Regions from separate parts of the Corynebacterium stationis genome, predicted to be linked through region 2. Evidence: predicted binding sites of a transcription regulator. Region 2 holds the regulator's gene; the other holds the start of a gene.
The links. The regulator LexA, encoded in region 2, represses DNA repair genes until DNA is damaged. The targets are predictions, from matches to a motif close to CGAACANNTGTTCG.
Positions count from the first base shown of each region.

Region 1: the regulator LexA is predicted to act here: its motif matches at 6,432-6,445, upstream of CSTAT_RS08830 (HNH endonuclease signature motif containing protein).

Region 1 is NZ_CP009251.1:1,891,348-1,901,792, forward strand. Features, by position in the region: gene greA (transcription elongation factor GreA) at 119-637, shown strand; gene CSTAT_RS08795 (hypothetical protein) at 682-1,131, shown strand; gene CSTAT_RS08805 (IS110 family RNA-guided transposase) at 1,683-2,885, shown strand; gene CSTAT_RS08810 (Bax inhibitor-1/YccA family protein) at 3,592-4,401, opposite strand; tRNA gene CSTAT_RS08815 (tRNA-Leu) at 4,649-4,721, opposite strand; gene CSTAT_RS08820 (Ppx/GppA phosphatase family protein) at 4,818-5,780, opposite strand; gene CSTAT_RS08825 (DUF501 domain-containing protein) at 5,798-6,343, opposite strand; gene CSTAT_RS08830 (HNH endonuclease signature motif containing protein) at 6,530-8,185, shown strand; gene CSTAT_RS08835 (septum formation initiator family protein) at 8,387-9,142, opposite strand; gene eno (phosphopyruvate hydratase) at 9,362-10,445, opposite strand, start outside.
Region 2 is NZ_CP009251.1:1,226,556-1,237,000, reverse strand. Features, by position in the region: gene CSTAT_RS05765 (hypothetical protein) at 1-746, opposite strand, end outside; gene hrpA (ATP-dependent RNA helicase HrpA) at 923-4,828, shown strand; gene nrdR (transcriptional regulator NrdR) at 4,845-5,300, opposite strand; gene lexA (transcriptional repressor LexA) at 6,136-6,843, shown strand; gene CSTAT_RS05745 (DeoR/GlpR family DNA-binding transcription regulator) at 7,273-8,067, shown strand; gene ptsP (phosphoenolpyruvate--protein phosphotransferase) at 8,120-9,799, opposite strand; gene CSTAT_RS05735 (1-phosphofructokinase family hexose kinase) at 10,113-10,445, shown strand, end outside.

The sequences.
Region 1 (10,445 bases), 660 kb from region 2:
CTATTTCTATGCCAAGGTGATGCGGCAAGCTTTCTCAGGCATTCCACATGCCAAGGCAACGGGCCACGGCCTATATACTCTAGGTATAAAACAAGCTATGACAAGGAAGGTCGAAAGTATGGCAGACCAAAAGCAATACATCACTCCAGAGACGAAGGCGAAGCTCGAGGCTGAGCTGCAGATGCTCATTGACCGTCGCCCTGAGGTTGCAGCGGAGATTAACGAGCGCCGTGAAGAAGGCGACCTCAAGGAGAACGCTGGCTACGACGCTGCGCGTGAGATGCAGGACCAAGAAGAGGCCCGCATCAAGCAAATCTCCGAGGTTTTGGCTAATGCCACCACTGAGCGCGAAGGTATTCAGGACGGCGTTGCGGCTATCGGCTCCGTTGTTCACGTTTACTACAACGGCGACGAAGACGATAAGGAAACCTTCCTCATCGGTACGCGTGCTGCAGCTTCCGACAACAAAGACTTGGAGACTTACTCCGAGCAGTCTCCTCTCGGCGCAGCTATCTTGGGCGCGCAAGAAGGAGAGACTCGCGAGTACACCGCACCAAACGGCAAGGTCCTTTCAGTCACCATCATCTCTGCCAACCCATACGATTCCGCAAAGGCTGCGACTCCACGCAGCTCTTAATCGCTGTTTCCTGCTAGCTTCACCCTGACTTGAGAAAGATTCCCATGAAGAAGTTTTCCCGTATCTCCGCCCTGGGCCTAACTGCCGCCGCTGCTTTCGCTATCGTTGCATGCTCCCCTCCAGGAGAGGTCGACTCTGATGTCAAGATCGACAATGCTTCGACCTTTGAGAACCAGAGCTCCCCTTCCTCGAGCGCTGAGTCCACTTCGGCAGAGCCTTCCGCTACTGATGCGGCTGCTGCAGGCGAACAGGCGCAGTTCATTGATTGTGTTGCGGCACCAGTCACCGAACCAACTTCGATCAGCTTGGACTGCACCACCAACAGCGACATGATCACTGAGATCACCTGGGAGTCTTGGGAAGCTGAGACCGCTGAAGGTACCGGCACCCGTGGTGAGGACGAAGTAGCAGTCGTCCTGTCCCAGCCAACGCAGACCGAAAGTGGCCTTGCTTTCACCCAAATTGAGGTTGATGGAGAAGTCGTCACTCCATAGCTTTCATAGCTTTTCGACGAACATAGCGCCTTCCATTACCGCCCCATCTCTTTGGAGATTCGGCGGATAGTTGGAAGGCGCTTTTGTTATATGATGCGCTTAGCTAGACGGATAAGCCAATACGGTGGGACGGAAGATACCGACGCTGTAGCTAAAAGCTTCTTCCCTTTGGTCTGCCTGACAAAGGTGTGGCCAGCTTTTGTTCTCACACAGAATCCCATTACGTTGTTAGCAGTTCCGTTTGAGGGAACCGTAGATTCATAGCCTAGTCCCTGTTTCAGGGGTAGGTAGTGTTTGTTCCGTTCCTTCTTTCCTTTCGGGGAGATGGAACTAGTCGCTGGCTTTGGTATGGCTTGTTGTTGTCCCTGTCTGAAAATGATCCGGGGGGTGATGCCGCCAAAGGCAGTGACATACTCCCAACTGCTAATAGGAACCTGACCCGCACAATCTGGTGTGAGGTCTCAAAGTAATGTGGATGCCAGCGTGAAGTATGTCCGACCACCAGCGATGAAATGACCCAAATTCGTTTTCTATCGCTAGGAGGTTCAAAGATGACATACGACTATGTCATCGGCATGGACGTCGGCAAGTACTTCCACCACGCTTGCGTCCTCGATTCCAGCGGCCACCAGGCCCTATCCAAACGCATCAACCAACACGAGCAATCTCTTCGCAAACTCTTTGGCGCCTATGCAACAAAAGCAACGAAGACTCTGGTCGTCGTGGATCAGCCGAATAATATCGGTCGTCTGACCGTGGCAGTAGCTCAGGACATCGGAATTGATGTCCGCTATCTCCCCGGACTAGCCATGCGCCAGCTATCACGCATTCATGCCGGTAATGCAAAGACAGACGTCCGTGATGCCTACATCATTGCCTATGCCGGAAAGAATCTTCCAGAATCACTAAGAAACGTCGACCGAGTCGAAGAAGCATTTATCCAGCTCAAGGTACTCAACGGCATCGACGAAGACCTTGCCAGATCCTATACACGGCTTATCAACCAGATCCGTTCAGCACTAGTCGGCACATATCCAGCATTTGAGCACGTACTGCGTGGACAAATGATTCACCGCAAATGGATACTCCACTTATTAGCCAAATACGGCGGTCCCACCAAAATCAAGCGGCTAGGCAAGGCACGAGTCAACACGTTCGCGCGCAAGCACCGAGCACGCAATCCGGAGCCTATTACTGACGCAATGTTTACAGCCATCGCCGGGCAGTCAGTCCAGATAGCAGGAGCTGAATACGCAGAGCTAGGCGTGGCAATGTCTGCCAAAGATGCCTTACTCAAACTCGAGCATCGTAAAGAAATCGAAGCCCAAGTCATCGAACTCATCGAAGAAATCCCCCAAACACAACTCCTGTTGTCAATGCCAGGAATAGGCCCCAGGTCAGCTGCGCAAATACTGATGACGGTCGGAGATATGTCCGATTTTCCTACCGCGGGTCATCTGGCGTCCTACGCGGGACTTTCACCTAAGACGAACCAGTCCGGAACATCAATTATGTCCAACTCGTTAAATCGGGCTGGAAACAAGAAATTAAAGAACGCCCTATGGCAATCGTCTTTTGCATCGATCAGATTCCACGAGCGTTCACGACAATTCTACGAACGAAAACGCAGCGAAGGCAAAAGGCATAACGCAGCTGTCGTCGCCCTAGCGCGTCGACGACTCAACGTCTTATTCGCCATGATGAGAAACAACGAATTTTACCGCGAGCCCCAGACGGAGGTCACTGCCGCCTAAAGACACCTTCACCCGCAAAGCCGATGGGGATTTCCCAATCGGCTACTTCCTATGCCCGAAAACAACACCAAGAAAGCAAAATAAGGCTCCCTAGTTGCCCCTGTAATCCCCACCCGCGAGGTTGACAAGACTATAGGAACACCCCCCCGATCTGCGTGCTCCAAGCATTAGCAACGCTTGAAGCAATTTCACTGTTAGCGGACAAAGGGAACGGCCGGTACCCGTGCATCCAGGTGAAATATCGAACTGTCACGTGCTCAACCGTATTGACTTATACCGGGGAAACAGATTGCCTTTACCAGGCTGTAGCTTTGCAGCCACAGCCCAATAACTCCCAGCAGAATTGAATCCACTGGGAGGAAAGAACATTAATCAGTCGCCCTGGACCAAGAAGGCCGGAAAAGTCTTAATTTGTCTCGCCATGTATGGATATTTATCCTGCCGATAATTGCAGCTCTAACGGGTTAGGGTTGCACTACTAGTACATCCGTTCCCTCCCGGAGCATTTAATCTGCGGATATAAGAACTATCCACTTTAGTTTTCCAACTCCGGCGTCTACAGACCACATCACTTACTTCTCCCCCGTTGCTACCCACGAAACCCAAAGACGCTTCTTGGGCCACAATACACAAAGCCCGCAGGATCCAAATTGAAGCCTGCGGGCGTGATGTTGATGTCCTCAACATCGAAGCGAGAGAAGAAGGTCTAGCGTTGCTGGAAGTAGCTAAGCAAGCGCAAAATTTCGGTGTAGAGCCAAACCAAGGTGACAGCCAGGCCAAGAGCTACGCCCCAAGCATAATTCGAAGGAACGCCCTGGCGAATCATCTTGTCAGCAGCATCAAAATCCGTCATGAATGACAACGCCGCGAGACCAATGCACAAGATGGAGAAGACAATTGCCAGCATGCCACCATCACGCAGTGGGCTGTTACCGGTAAAGATGGCCAGGAGGAAGTTACCCAAGGCCAAAAAGGCAACGCCAAAGATAGCACCAGTAACAATCTTGTTAAAGCGTGGAGTAACCTTTACTGCCCCAGTCTTGTAGACAAAGAGCATGCCCAAGAACACGCCGATGGTCCCCAAGATTGCTTGGCCGATAAGCGCGCCAGCATTCGCATTGCCAACGAGGAAGCCGGAGAGCAGCAAAGAAAAGCCGCCGACAAACAGTCCTTCTAAGGCTGCATAAATTAAGGTGACAGACGCCGAGCCCCACTTCTTAGCAAAGGTTGCTACCAGCACGGTGATAAAGCCACCGATACCGCCAACAACGGTCAGCCCGATAGCGATGGTTGGATTAACATAAACCGCAATCCCAAAGTTCACGACTGCGAATGCAATAATGACGGCCAAAGTGATGCCAGTCTTGGTGACTACGTCATCAACGGTCATTGGTCGGGTCGCTTTTGCCGCCTTACCCGAATACTCGGAGTTATAAGGTTGACCGTAGCCATAGTCAGCCTGTCCACGTGTGCTGTTATTAGACAGCGAATTCATTACCGGGTTGCTAGAGCGCAAGGGAATCCCGATCCTTTCTAGAGAAATTATCTTCTTCCTTATTCATTGAGTTCAACGAACACAGCGCTCAAGAAGTTCCCATGTCACCAAAATTTACGCGCACTTTATTTACGCGCACGGATAGATAAGGGGCCGTTGGCTTTGCCTGGTAGGACGTATGCCCTGGGCGGTGGGCGTATACCCACCGCCTGCATCGACGAGCGAATGCGAAAAAGCCAGGCTAGAAAGTCTCTAACCTGGCCAATTGTGCCCCCAGTCGGACTCGAACCGACACTGGATTGATTTTAAGTCAACTGCCTCTGCCATTGGGCTATGGGGGCGTGCATAAAGCAGCACGTAGGCTACGCGCCGAAAGCACTGCTTTAGTTTATAAAACACTTTGAAGAAAAGGAAACTCGGGGTCCCTTAATGCTGTTTTAAGAGTACATCTCCGCGACAATTGTGGCGGTCAGACCATCCAGAATGTCCTTTTCGCTGATATAGAACGAACGCACAGAGCTGTTGCGCTCAATCATCTGCATGATACCTTCCACGGCTACTGAACCGCCACCGATAACATCAGCGCGGCCTGGGTGAATAACAGGATTTAGCGCACGGGTCTCTGCTGACTCGGCGATGAGCTGCTTGGTCAGGACGCGGAGGGCATCGAAACGCAGCTCCGAACCGTGGATGAGCTCAGCGTCGTAGCTTTCCAAGCCCTGTGCCAAAGCAGACAGCGTGGTAAAGGTGCCTGCGCAACCGACAAAAGTTACAGCCTCACTGATAGGAACAATCTTTTCTACCTCAGACATGCGCTCTGCGACGTAGTCCGAAGCAATCTCCACCTCAGTCTCCGTCGGCGGATCCGAAGGCATCATGCGCTCAGTGATGCGCACGCAGCCCATGCGAGCTGAGTGCGAACCGATAATCTCACCGTCAGCGCTACCCACAATAAATTCTGTCGAACCGCCCCCGAGGTCAATGACGCAATATGGGCTGCGGTCCTTGGAAAGATCCCGCACCGCACCTTGGAAAGACAGCAATGCTTCTTCTTCCCCGGAAATAACTTCTGCGCGCGCGCCGGGCTGGATTTCCCCCAGCAACTCTTCAGTCATTTTGAAGAATTCCTCGGCGTTGCCCACATCGCGAGTCGCCGAAGTAGCAACCATGCGGACACGTGTAACGCCCTCAAATTTCATCTGCTGCACGTACTTTGCAAGAGCGACGCGAGTGCGCTCAATTGCCTCCGGCTGGAATTCGCCATGAGCATCTACGCCTTGCCCAAGGCGAACAATCTCCATTGAACGGTGGACGTCCCGAACGCTGCCACCGGGGCGCACATCGGAGATAAGTAGGCGGATAGAATTTGTGCCACAATCAATGGCTGCTACACGAGTCATTTTAAAAGCTCCCCACCTTAGGCGTTAGAAAAATCAAACTGGTCCAGGTCGATCCCTAGCTCCTTAGTCGTTGGCCAATCCTGTGGGATGGCAGACCCGCGAAGCTTACCATGATCAGCAGCCATGGCCACTGCCTCTGTGCCAAAGCGGAAGTGCTCTGGCCCCTCTGCCAAGGCATAGGCAATCAAGACGTGCAGGCACTTCACACGGTCTGGCATGCCGCCGCCGGAGAAATCAGTGCCAAGATTTTCCATCGCGTTGCGCTCTTTCAAAAAGTGCTCATGCGCATTGCGGTAGTCTGCCTGCAACTGCTCGTCTTCTTCCAGACGAGCTTCCATCCACTTCATAACGTGAGCCACTTCAAGGCGCGAGGCCTCAGCGGTCAGGCGCGGGTCGGTCAAGTAATACAGCGTTGGAAAAGGTGTTCCATCCGGCAATTTTGGAACAGTTTTAATCACTGCCGGCTGGCCATCAGGCGTGCGGTAAGAAATATCAACAACACCGCGGGGTTCACGGCCGAGCTGTTCGGTAACAATGGAGAGATCTGCGTCAGATACGGTCATGCCGTCATTATTCCATGTACTTCAATTGGGAACTAACTAAAAGGTTTTCAATGGACACTTTAGCGTGCATATTCAAAACTTCGACGTTCGAATAACAGTTCGATAACAAGGGTTGCGAAGGCGTGTGGGCGAGCTAAGATAGGTAGCAGAAGTTTAGAACACTTTAAAATGGAGAGGGGGCTAGCCATGAAGAATGCAACAATCGCATCGAACATAAAGGATGCCGTAAATCTTGTGATTGAAGGCGTCGATAAGCTGTGTGCAGCATTTGAACACATCGAAGATGTTGATTTCTACAGGATTCACACGGATTTCGAACGCTTTGAAGAATCACTCCACCGCAAGACTTTGCTCGATGCAGCATTCGCTTTCATGGCTGAGCGAGACGACGCTGGTCGTCTCGTGGGCTCTTCCCGCTCTACTGACTATCTCACTAAGTGTCTCGGACTTACCCACGCGGAAGCTGCCATGCGTCTTACTGCGGGTAATAGTCTTTACGGCAAGATCACCCCGGATCCAGTTCCAGATCCGGAGCCCGTTGAACAAGAGCCAATTGCCGAACCTGATGAAGGCTTAAGCGAAGAGGAAAAAGAGCGGCAACGCCAAGAAGCGGAAGAGGAAGCGCAACGCAAAAAGAAAGAGGCTGAGGACGCAGCTCGACGTGAGCACGAAAAGGCCAAAGAGGAAGCTGAACGCCGCGCTGAGCGTGAACGCAAAGCCCAAGAAGAACGACGCCGAAAGATGGCTGAAGAGGCAGCGAGCGCAGAGATTGCCAAAATTATTGAGCAAGAGCTTCGCAATTTAAACAAGTACGCCCAGCCAGGACCTCAGGAGCTCCGCGCAAAGGCTATGGAAGAGTCAAAGAAGCGGTCCCCTGAAGACTTACGCAAGTGGCTTCGCAAGCGGGTCACCAATGCGAACGCCGCGGGAAACATGCCTAATGGCAAGAAAGACCCTTTTGCTGCCACCCGTAAACGCAATCTCTGGATGAGTGAGCCGGATGCCGACGGAACGGTGCAGTTATCGATCCGCACCGATGCTCTCGGCGCAGCCTTGCTGGCTAAAGTACTCCTTCCTGCACAGCGCCCCGGCGGTCCAGAGCTTCCTCCGGAGGAGGACAACCGTACGTTTGGGCAGCGCCGACACGACCAACTGATGGAAGTATGCTCGCAGTACGTTGAAGGCAAGGACCCGAAGTCTGGACTTGGTTCCATCGTTGTGTCTGCGACACTAGATGACCTTGAAGCCCTCTCCCCCGAATCAGAGTTTATGACTGACACAGGACATAAACTCACCGTCTGGGATTTGGTGAGACTCTCACAAGGAGCCAGCGACTACCTGGCGATTCTCGACCCAGAGGATTTCCAACCGCTAGCACTAGGAAGAACAAAGAGAACTGCATCATTTGCGCAGAAACTCGCACTTTTGGCCGCGGAACTTTGTTGTTCAGCCCCGGGATGCAATAGACCGATGGCAGAAACCGATGTTCACCACCTAGTGGCATGGCAGCATGGAGGAGCAACCGATATCCGGAACCTCACGCTGCTGTGCAGAAGACACCACGTGGATAACAACGATAATCATGACTTCCGCAATGGCATGGGGCACTCGGAACGGGATCCCTATACCGGGCGGGTGGGTAAACGAATGCCCGGCGAAGATGGCCTAATATTCAACGAATCTGCAACAGCGGAAGAATCTGCAGCGGCTCAGTTTAGACGGCGAGCTGCCCAGCGAGGTACCCAAGAAGCAGACGAGGGTCCGCCGCCGACAGCGAGCGAGGCAGAGGGCGCATTGTTCGATATTGATACAAAGCGCGGGCCGGTAAGACGGGCTTCGTAGGTACCTGGTTAGTTAAACGCATTCAAGGCGAGGGAAAGCGGGCTTCCGCTTTCCTGTTTTGCCGATCTTCCTAGCTTGCTGACTCACAGAAGGTTTGTCCCCGGAGTTTTTGCCTTCCGGAGGGCGCCCTTTTTGGCGGCTACTGCTTGGCTGCTGCTGGTCGGGAGCTGCTGTTTGGCACGAATTTGTGGTGGGAAGGGACTATTGGCCGGAAGGGACTTCGCCCGGCGGCATTTCTCCGACTGGGTCCGGAGCGTCTGGTTCTTCTTCAACGACGTTGCCTACCGGTGCGTCACCTTCTTGGTTGCCGTCGCCGGCTGGGGAACCTTCTTCTGGGGAGCCACCGTTGGAGTCATCGCCTTCTGTAGCGCCATCAGTCGAGGTGCCGTCAGCGGGAGCGCCACCGGCAGGAGTTTCTTCTGCCGGGGTTTGTTCACCCGGAGAGTAATTTGTGGCCACTGGGTCTGGGGCTTCGGCAATAGAGTCCCACAGAACTTCGTGCCAGTTGCGGCTTTCGGCTTCGGCTTGTTCGTCGGTGGTCACGCTGTCGCCGGAGGTGATTTCGGGATCCAAGATGCGGAAAGCGACCTCGCCCTCCTCAACAACACCGAGGCGACGCCGTGCCTCTTGTTCAATGTAGGCATCGCTTTTGTACTTATCGATCTCGGTGAGCAGGCGCTCTTTCTCGTCCTGCTTGGCCATGATCGACTCATCCAGGCGGATGATCTCAGTTCGGCCCTGGTAGTAGTTGCGCAGGGGCACGGCGATGACAGCAAGAATAAGCAGCGCGACCAGAACCAAGACGCCGAAGCCGACCAGGTCGAGGCGGTTGCGGGTGCGTCCAGTCCCCGCAGGGCTGGTCTTGGACTTGGAAGTAGCTTTGCGGTCAGCAGCACGCGAAGCCACCGGTACGGTGGTCCGGGATTTCTTGGGTTTCTGCTGTTTCTCGCTAGCCATAGATTTCTCATCCTAGCGCCGCGAAGGCGCGAACTCACGTGGCACGCGTGACAGAAGTGAAATACTCATAAAATTGCCAGGTTAAAAGTCGCGGCGATCCGCCGCAACGATGGTTCGAGTTCGTCGACAAAGCTAATCCCATGAACAAACCCCAGTGCGAAAAATGGCACTGGGGTTTTAAAAACCTAGTGGGCTCGGTGCCCGTAAGGTTTACTTCGTTTACTTCTGGAAGCGAGGAAATGCAGAACGGCCGGCGTAGACGGCGGCATCGGCAAGCTCTTGCTCAATGCGAATGAGCTGGTTGTACTTTGCAACGCGCTCGGAGCGAGCTGGTGCACCGGTCTTGATCTGGCCACAGCCAAGTGCGACTGCCAGGTCAGCGATGGTGGTGTCCTCGGTTTCACCGGAGCGGTGGGACATCATGGTGCGGAAACCGTTGCGGTGCGCCAGGTCGACGGCGTCGAATGTTTCGGACAGGGTGCCGATCTGATTGACCTTGACCAGAAGTGCGTTGGCGGCCTTCTCGTCGATACCACGCTGCAGGCGGGTTGGGTTGGTAGCAAAGAGGTCGTCGCCGACGATCTGTACCTTGTCGCCTACCTCAGCGATAAGCGTGGTGTAGCCTGCCCAGTCATCCTCATCCAGTGGGTCCTCGATAGAGACGATTGGGTACTGCTCGATGAGCTCGGCGTAGACCTTGGTCATTTCCTCAGCGGTGTGCTCGCCGCCCTCGAAGTGGTACTTACCGTCCTTGTAGAACTCGGAGGAAGCAACGTCAAGAGCCAAAGCGATGTCTTCGCCGAGCTTGTAGCCAGACTTTTCAACGGCTTCAACGATGAGGTCAAGTGCTGCCTTGGTGGAGTCTACGGAAGGAGCGAAACCGCCCTCATCACCAAGACCGGTGGACAGGCCCTTGTCCTTGATGACGGACTTGAGGCTGTGGTAGACCTCAGCGCCGACCTGCAATGCTTCCGAGAAGGTTTCCGCGCCGATTGGGGCGATCATAAATTCCTGCACGTCCACGCCGGAGTCAGCGTGCGCGCCGCCGTTGAGGATGTTCATCATTGGAACTGGCAGAATGTGTGCGTTTGGGCCGCCAATGTAGCGGTACAGAGGCAGACCAGCAGACTGCGCAGCAGCCTTGGCCGCAGCGATGGAAACGCCGAGGATGGCATTCGCGCCTAGGCGGGACTTGTTTTCGGTGCCGTCCAGGGCAATCATTGCCTGGTCGATGAGACGCTGGTCATCAGCCTCGAAGCCAACGAGCTCATCAGCGATTTCTTCGTTGACGTTTTCAACTGCC
Region 2 (10,445 bases):
GCAGATAGGCCAAGCAAGCTACCCACATTCTCATTCACTGCGTTGATAACTGCTTGTTCATCTGTGCCCGCAGCTTCTACTTGGGCGATAAAGTCATTGAATGCTTGGTCGATGAAGAGGAACGTGATTACCAGGCTAATTAGCCACAAAATTACGGTAATGGCGATTGCTGGCCAGTAATGGACGTCTTTGCCAATGGAGGACCATCCGGTCGCACGGGTATCAACTTCATGGGTTGCTAGGCGGTAGAGGAAAGGCATCAGCAGCAAAGTGAGCAATCCGACGATATTGCTCGCAATATCCGTCCCGATTTGCATGCTGCCATTAGTTGATACAGGTGCGTTGAAGGCACCGGCGATGAAACCTAGGACTACAGACAAGGCAAGGAAAGCTAGCGCTCCCAACAACCACAGCTTGCCGTTAGAGAATGTACGCTTGAATCCGAAGCCAATGGCGCTGAAAATCTGTAGTTGGCCATTGGTTTGCACGAGGTTGTTGGAATAGCCAGCAGCATTTTCAGGCTGGCCTGAATAGCCTGGGCCACCGAATTGGGCGCCGCTATAGCCATTTGTGCCGTAGGCGGAGTCATAGCCGGAGGAATAGTTGGGCTCTGATTTTCCGTACCCAGGTTGGTCCTCAGGGTGGTTGGTTGCACCGTAGCGCGGCAGATCCCCAAATCCGTCATCGCCGTTACCATCAGGCTCATTGCCGTGGTCGTTGTTCCCACCGTTATATGGAGTGCTCAATTTCTACTCCTACTCCCTCGATTGTCTCTTTTGCGTTGCCTGTGCGGCGCTTTCCTCCCACGCTACCGCCTCAGCATATTTCTAATTGTTTCATACACGGAACTTTCTGGAACGCTCCCCTGTGCTTTTAGCAAGTGGGGAAAGAATCTAATTGCGGGTATCATTTCCCACTAGCCATGAGTAACTCACGAAGCGGTAATTCCCCTAAATCTTCCAGCGCTCCAACCCGTAACCAGTTGTATGAGCGTTTAGCGCAAGTCCCTTTGACGGATGAGCGCTCTTTTCGCCGTCGCTTAAGCAAAGCACGTGCTCCACAGGCACTTGCAGCCATTGGCGCGGATATCGATAAAGCGGTCGGACGCGTTGAGCTTATCGATGCCCACGTGCCAGCCATTGAATATCCCGAAGCTTTGCCGGTTAGTGCCCGTAAAGATGACATTGCAGAAGCGATTGCTAAAAATCAAGTGGTCATCATCGCTGGTGAAACCGGTTCAGGCAAAACCACGCAGATCCCGAAGATTTGTTTAGAACTCGGTCGCGGACGTCGCGGCTTAATCGGGCACACGCAGCCCCGTCGACTAGCTGCGCGCACCGTCGCTGAGCGTATCGCTGATGAACTAGGCCAAAATGTGGGCGAATCGGTCGGTTATGCGATTCGTTTTGATGACCGAGTAACAGATACCACTGCTGTAAAGCTGATGACCGACGGTATCTTGTTGGCGGAGATGCAAAGGGATCGTTTCCTGAAAGCCTATGACACGATCATCATCGATGAAGCGCATGAACGCTCTTTAAATATCGACTTTCTTCTGGGCTACCTCAAGAGGCTTTTGCCGCGTCGGCCAGATCTGAAAGTCATCATTACCTCTGCAACCATTGACCCGGAGCGCTTTGCTGAGCACTTTGCCGATCAAGAAGGCAAACCAGCTCCAATCATTGAGGTATCGGGGCGTACGTACCCTGTCGAGATTCGCTATCGCCCCTTGCAGTTTGAGCACGAGGGCAAGTTAGTCGATCAAGATCCACTCGATGGATTGTGTGAGGCGATCGCTGAGCTTATGAAAGAAGGCAGTGGAGATATCCTCTGTTTCTTCCCAGGAGAGCGTGATATCCGCGACGCCATGGAGGCTATTGAGGCACGCCACTGGCGCGCGGTGGAAGTCACTCCCCTGTATGGGCGCTTGTCTAACCAAGAACAGCACCGCGTCTTTAGCCCGCATTCTTCCCGCCGCATTGTCTTAGCAACCAATATCGCTGAAACTTCTCTGACGGTCCCCGGCATTCACTATGTCGTGGATACTGGCACCGCGCGTATCTCTCGCTACTCCACGCGCACGAAGGTTCAACGCCTGCCCATTGAACCGATTTCACAAGCTTCAGCCAATCAGCGCTCGGGCCGCTGTGGCCGTGTCGCCGACGGCATCGCCATTCGTCTTTACTCCGAAGAAGACTTCTCATCGCGTCCTGAATTTACGGACCCGGAGATCTTGCGCACCAACCTAGCGAGTGTCATCTTGCAAATGGTCTCGCTGCGTTTGGGCGCGATCGAGAAATTCCCCTTTGTCCAACCCCCTGAGCCCAAAGCTATTCGCGATGGCCTGATGGTTTTGCACGAGCTATCGGCCCTAGAAGACGAGGAGCAGGATGGGCTGCCAAAGCTGACCACCGTGGGCAAAGACCTGGCACGCATCCCGGTTGATCCGCGCATGGCACGCATGCTGGTCGAAGCTCACAAGCTGGGAGTGCTTAACGATGTCATGGTGATCGTCGCTGCCATGACCATCCAGGATGTGCGCGAGCGTCCCCTTGAATTCCAGGCACAAGCGGATCAGGCGCACGCGCGCTTTAAAGATAAAACCTCTGATTTCCTGTCCATACTTAAGCTGTGGGATTACATCCAGGATTCTCGCGATGAAATGTCGGGCAATGCCTTCCGTAAGCGCATGAAAAAAGAATTTTTGCACTACATGCGCATCCGAGAATGGTTCGACTTGGTGCGCCAGCTGCAAGGGGTTACCAAGCAGATGGGCTGGACTGCTACAGAGACCAATCGCCGCGATGACCAAATCCACCAGTCCTTGCTTTCGGGTCTGTTGTCTAATATCGGTGCCCGCGATGGCAATTCCAAGGAATTCTATGGCGCACGTAATACAAAGTTCTTAATCTTCCCTGGTTCGGCTCTTGCAAAGAAGCCACCAGAGTTCATTATGGCTGCAGAGCTCGTGGAGACTTCACGTCTCTGGGCACGCGATGTAGCCAAGATTGACCCGGCATGGGTGGAGTCTTTGGCTGGGAATCTCCTGCGTCACAACTATTCCGAACCAACGTGGTCCACTAAACGTGCAGCCGCCATGGCAACGCAGCGCTCTACGCTCTACGGCGTCACGGTCGTAGCTGACCGCCTTGTGCCGTATCACCGCATCGATCCGGTGGCTGCTCGCGATATGTTTATTCGAGAAGCACTGATTGGTGGCAACTGGAATACCCACCACCACTTCTTCCACGACAACGTCAAGAAGCTTGATGATGCAAGCCAGTATGAGGAAAAAGCACGCCGACGCGGCATTGTTGTCGACGAAGATACGCTCTTTGAGTTCTACGACAAGCGCCTGCCGGCCAAGATTACAACTGGGCGCTACTTCGACTCATGGTGGAAGAAGGAACGCCACAAAAATCCCTCGCTCTTAGACTTTGACCCCGAAGAACTACTCAACGACGATTCAGCAGTTACCGAGGATGCCTTTCCTGATCATTGGAAGCAAGGCTCCATTGACTTGGAGTTGACCTATCGCTTCGAACCAGGCGACGTCATGGACGGCGTCACCTTAATGGTGCCCGTGCCACTATTAGCGGGCTTAGACAAAGAGGGCTTCGATTGGCTCGTGCCGGGCTTGCGAGAAGAACTTGTCACAGAGTTGATGCGCACATTGCCGAAGGCTTTGCGCCGCTCCGTGGTACCCGTGCCAGAATTTGCGCGCCGGGCTTTGGATAAGTTGATCCCTTATCAAGGACGCTTAGTGCAGCAATTAGCTGATGTCTTGCGCGATTTAGGCGGTTCAGGAATCTCTGCTTCCGACTTCCGGCCTGAGGCTTTGCCCGCACACTTGAAGTTCAACTTCGCTGCAGTGGACAAAAAGGGCAAGGTTATTGACTCGGATAGGGACTTAGCTCAGCTGGTCAAGCGCCAAGCAGGATCCATTAGTTCTTCAGTATCGCAGCTCGGCCGTGCCCAAGAGTCTGCTGCTGTTAACGAATGGACAGAAGAGACTCTAGGCAGCGTGGACGAAGAAGTCGCCACCGTGGTCGATGGCCACGAGGTTGTCGCATACCCGGCACTAGTGACCACACCAGATGGAATTGCCGTTAAAGTCCACGCGACGAAAGCCGCAGCTGACTCCGCGATGATAACAACCACGCTGACTTTGCTCATGCGTGAAATCTCCGTGAACACATCGCAGATGATCAAGGGTTTGCCTCTACAGCAGCGTGTGGCCATCGATAACTATGGCGCTGAGGAGTTGGTCAATGATGCGCGCGTTGCCGCAATTCGCGATGTCATGATGGACGCCGGCGGACCTGTTCGCTCTCCTGATAAGTTCAAGGCTTTAAAAGAAAAGGTTAAGCCACAGGTGCCTGGGCGTGTACGGCAATCCATCGTTGCTTTAGCGCCTGCGATGGTGCAATACTCACGCGTAGCCGATGAGCTGAAGAAGTGGACTGGGCCTGCAATTGATGACATGGTCAAACAAATAGAATTTCTGCTACCGAAGCATGCAGTGACTATTCACGGCATTGAGCACTTGCGGCATCTCCCCCGCTATTTGCAAGCAATGCTCATCCGCTTGGAAGAAATGGGCCATGACCCAGACAAGGATGCTGACCGTCAGGCAGAGATCGACAGTGCCAATGCCTACTTGGACAATAAGCTGCGTAATCTGCCAGCTGGTCGAGCCCGCTCACGCGAGGTCAAAGCTATTCGCTGGATGATACAAGAGCTGCGTGTCTCCCTTTTTGCGCAGCGCCTTGGCACTGCGCATGCCGTATCCCTGCGGCGGATTCAAAAGGCTGTAGACAAACTCTAAGAAATCCCGATTCGGCTTAGACGTCGCGCTCACGCCGACGCATAAGTCGAATTTCAGATTCGAAATCATCGGCGCTGTCGAAAGATTTATACACAGATGCAAAGCGCAGGTAAGCAACCTCATCGAGGTCACGCAGTGGATCCAAGATCGCTAAACCAATGTCGTTGGCATTGACCTGGGAACTGCCGTGACTGCGCACGCGCTCTTCTACTTCTTGCGCTAAGCGCTTGAGCGCATCATCGCTAACATCGCGACCCTGGCATGCTCGGCGAACACCGCGGATAAGTTTATCGCTGCTAAAGGGCTCTGCTAAGCCATTGCGTTTGACCACTAGAAGGATGGCTTTTTCAATGGTGGTAAATCGACCGCGACATGATGCGCATTCGCGGCGCCGGCGGATTGATGAGCCGGCATCGATGACACGAGAGTCAATGACACGGGATTGTTCATGATGACAAAATGGGCAGTACACCAAGCGTCCTTACGTAGAATTCCCAACACGTACTAACCGTGCGAGGGGTTTTAATACTAGAACTAGTGTACTGCCCTGTCCGAATCCACTACGGACTACCCAAATGGTCTATCAGTTTGGGATGTGGCCCGGGTGTAGGAAAGCTTTTAGCGAGTTTGCACGCTGTGGGAAAAAGACGAAGAACTAACGGTTGGTGCAGGGGTTACTGGCTCATCTGAGGCATTAAAGCCAGCGAATAAAATGCTAGAAAATACTGCCGCACCGAACACAGCACCGAGAGCCAGGTTGCTTCGAACGCTTTCCCAGCGACTCATAGATTCAGAAGCCTCAACAGACTCGAAAGAACGCGCCTGTTCGAAAGCGTTTCGTTGTGGTGTTCTAGCGACTGAGTCGAGAGTTCGGACTCGGTTGACGCGCGGTTCGCGCACTGCAGGCTCCCACACAGATGCAGCAGGAGTTTGTCCCGCGCGTGTGATTGACTTCAAGGAAGAACGAGTTGAATGAGCATTCCGCGATTAAGAGCAATAGCCATGATGTTATCCTTTCGGTTACGCAAGTGACACTATCTAACTTCCTAGACACTCCAGATGTCTATTCGCGCAACTGTTCGATTATTTATCTATGTTCGATTTATAACAGGATTTCGAAACTTTGTCCACACCGGGCGCGAAATAGTCGAACATGGGTGCAAAACGTGATACAAATGGAGTATCGATTAAAACAGGCAAGTTTCACCGTCTACCAAAATCTCGCAGTCACTGTTCTAAGTTCAATCGAGCTAAGCCGGCCAGTACCCAAGATTTTGGATACCGGCTTAGATATCCAAGGAGCTAAAATGGCTAAACCCCGAGGTATTACTCCCCGGCCCGACATTTCCGAACTTTCACCACGCCAACGTCGAATTCTCGAAGTCATCAAAGACGCGGTCGTACTGCGCGGATATCCACCAAGCATTCGCGAAATCGGAGATGCGGTTGGACTGCAGTCAACTTCGTCGGTTGCTTACCAGCTCAACCAGCTCGAACAAAAGGGCTTCTTGCGCCGTGACCCCAATAAGCCTCGCGCTGTCGATCTTCGCCAATTTGCTATGGATGATGAATCGAAGCCAGGCCGCAAGCCTGCTGCAGAGCCCGTAGTTGAAGATGCCTTGCCCGAGACCGCTTCCAGCGTGAGTTACATTCCCGTGGTTGGACGTATTGCGGCTGGCGCACCTATTACCGCGGAAGAGAATGTTGACGCATACTACCCACTGCCCGATGACATCGTAGGCAAGGGTGAGCTCTACATGCTCAAGGTAGTTGGTGAATCCATGAAGGATGCAGCAATCTTGGACGGCGACTGGGTCATTATCCGCTCCCAGCCAACAGCTGAATCTGGTGACTTTGTTGCAGCTTTGCTAGACAACGAAGAAGCCACCGTGAAGGAATTCCACCAGGACTCCAGTGGCGTGTGGCTGCTTCCGCACAATGAGGCTTTTGCCCCCATTCCAGGTGATGATGCCAAGATTATGGGCAAGGTCGTCTCTGTTATCCGCAAGATCTAGCTTTTGGGCAGATCTTTGACCGTATTTCCACGAAAGTGGGGATACGGTCTTTTTTTATTGACGGCAAATGTGGGATAGACATGTCACGCCCCCCCCCCCCCCGAATGGGTTGTTTGCTTCTGCTCTCATTCACAGACAATCCCACATTGCTTTGGTGACTGTTAGCGCGCTGACCGTTAAGAATGCCGGCGTCTGTACTGGCTATAGCTCTAATTAGTGACATGGCGACAGTGCACGATCTGTGTTTAGTTCTGAATTTCATGGCATTCTGGAGACAACACTGCCCCAATTGGGACAAGAATCCACATTTGCTTTTGCCTTACTCTCTTACACCCCAACCGAGTAGACATGACGTGGGTTTAATACCGATACGGCTCGATGTGACCTAGTTTTCAATTGACTATTGCCCAATGCGGGAAGGGATGCTAAATGTACGCTGAGGAGCGACGCCGACAGATTGCTTCAATGACTGCAGTTGAAGGCCGCGTCAACGTCACCGAGTTGTCCGAGCGCTTCGACGTTACGGCAGAGACTATTCGTCGTGATTTAGCCGTGCTGGACCGTGAGGGCGTTGTGCATCGCGTCCACGGCGGTGCTGTTGCCTCCCAGTCTTTCCAGACCTCGGAGCTGACCCTTGATTCTCGGCTGCGTTCTGCTACTACTGCCAAGATGGCGATTGCCCGGGCAGCGATGGAGTTTTTACCGCAGGGCACCGGCAGCATCTTTTTAGATGCGGGTACTACCACCAGCGCCGTGGCTGACCTCATTGGCCAAACCCCGGCAGCACACCAGCTGTCCATTGTCTCTAATAGCCTGCCCATCGCTTTGTCTTTGGCCAATAATGGGGTGCAATATGTGCAGTTGCTCGGAGGTACGGTTCGCGCCATAACGCAGGCTGTCGTCGGTGATACTGCGCTGCGCACCATGGCTCTGCTGCGCGCTGATGTGGCTTTTATCGGCACCAATGCTTTGACGCTCGATCACGGTTTGTCTACTGCAGATGCGCAAGAGGCCGCGATTAAATCAGCTTTTGTCACCAATGCACACAAGGTTGTGGTGCTGTGTGACTCTTCCAAGTTGGGAACTGATTACCTAGTCAGTTTCGCTTCCTTGTCAGAGATTGATGTTGTCATCACTGATAGCGGTGCCTCAGAGATATTTTTAAATTCACTACGGGATCGCGAGATCGATGTTGTTGTCGTAGATGACCTAGCGCGTAGCTAAGTCAGTAACTTGGCAAGCAGGCTCCCCCGATGCCTGCTTGCTTAAATCTTTCTTAAGAGGCGTAGCCGTCTAACAGCGCGCGAACTGCTTCGCGTGCTTCTGGTGCACCGGGAGCCATAATGGCCGCTTCGGCCATTTCCTGGCACTGCTCAAGGGTTACTTCAGCCAGTTGTGCACCCACACCGGCTATGGCGGTGGATGCTGCCGATAGTGAGTTCACGCCCAGGCCCACAAGCACGCAGGCCAAGATAGGATCGGCTGCTGCTTCACCGCACACTCCGACTGGCACGTTGTTATCTGCGCCGCCAATGCAGGTGTGCTGGATCAAACGCAACACTGCTGGCTGCCAGGGGTCAGTCAGATAGGCCAGCTGTGGCGACAGTCGGTCAGCCGCCATCGTGTACTGGGTTAAGTCATTGGTACCAATGGAGACAAAATCTAGGTGTGGCATGATGGTATCGGCCATCAAGGCTGCAGCCGGTACTTCCACCATCGCGCCAGGCACCAGACCACGTTCGCGGCATAGTTCAGCAAACCATTGTGCTTCTGTCGAGGTTGCGACCATCGGAGCCATGACCCAGGTTTGAGCCTTTTCATTGCGCTGTGCTGCTGCTTGGGCAATGGCATCCAGCTGGCGCGTAAGCAGTGATTCATTATCCCGCGCGATACGCAGGCCGCGCACACCGAGGGCGGGGTTTTCTTCATCGTCTAAAGTCGCATAAGAAATTGGCTTATCCGAACCAGCATCAAGGGTGCGAACTACCACCTTGGAATCTGGGAACGCATCAAAGACCTTGCCGTAAATCTTGGCCTGCTCATCGACAGAAGGCTCACTACTGGCAGACAGGAAGGATAGTTCGGTGCGGTAAAGGCCAATACCTTCTGCTTGGGACTGCGCTGCTAGACGTGCAGCGTTGCCATCAGCCACATTGGCAAGTACTTGGATTGCATGCCCGTCTTTGGTTTGAGCAGGACCTGTCCACTGAGCTACCTTTTCCGCACGCACTTTGTAGTCGGCGACGGCCTTGTGTGCTTCTGCTTCATCGGCATCCGTGGTCACGGTTCCCACTGCGCCATCGATAAAGACGACGGTGGATGATTCGATGTCGCGCAGCGATTTGCCCACGGCAACGATGCATGGAATATCCAGCTGGCGGGCAATGATTGCCGTGTGGCTGGTAGGACCACCTAGTTCGGTCACCAGAGCTTTGACGTGATTGGTGTCCAAAGTGGCGGTATCGGCTGGGGCTAGGTCATCGGCAAAAAGGACGGCCTCGCCCTCAATATGTGGCAAGCCGGGTTCATCTTCCCCACGGAGTTGCGCAATCACGCGGTCGCGCACATCGCGCAAGTCGGTGGTGCGCTCCGCCATTACTCCCCCGGCGGCTTCAAACATGGCGACGAATTTATCGGTTGCACCGACCACTGCGTATTCAGCGTTGTGTCCACCGGCAATATTTTTCTTTACTGCCTTGTGCCAGCCGCGGTCTTTGGCCATTCCCGCGGTAGCGATGAGCACTTCTTTAGCGTGGCCGTCAGCAACTTCCGCACGCGTAGTCAGCCGGTCGGCGACGACTTCGGCGGCTTGCTTGAAGCGCTCGAATTCGCTGTCCCGTGCATCTTCAGCAATTGAAGCGCCAGGTTGAGGTAATTCCGGTCGTGGACGTACCCACACAGCCGGAGCATAGGCAACGCCGGCAACAACGCCAGTACCGTTAATGGACTTTGACATGGTGTGTTCTTCTCCCTTGTCTTTGTGCGCCCTGCACACCTACTGCGCCTTGAAGGCGCATGAGTGTGCAATGCGAACAGGTGATGCGGATTAGAGATGTGAAGTTAAATATGTGGGTTTTAATGGTGTATCCCACAAACTAACCACACAATATCATTGACAACCGGACACATTCGGGCAACAATCAATATTATTGAGTATTTTCTCGAGTATTACCCCAAGTATTCGCCATATATTCGGAAACTCAAGCTTTTTGGCTTTTGTCCATAGCTTTGCACCCAATATAGCTAACTTTTGGAGAACCCCGCGCCTTATGATTGTGACCCTGACTCCAAATCCGAGCATCGATGCGACGATCGCTTTGGATTCCCCACTAACCCCCGGCACGGTTCATCGTGCTGCCAGTATGACCAATGCCGCAGGCGGAAAGGGCATCAATGTCGCACACGCTGTGACTTTGGCGGGAGAATCCGCTGTAGCTGTCATCCCAGCTGCAGAAAATGATCCTTTCATTTCCTTGGTCAATGACATCAATGTCGATATCTCGACCGTTGAAATTGCAGAAAATATCCGCACCAACACCACGGTGACGGAAACTTCTGGACGTACTACCAAGCTCAACGGCAAAGGCCCAGCGGTAGATAGC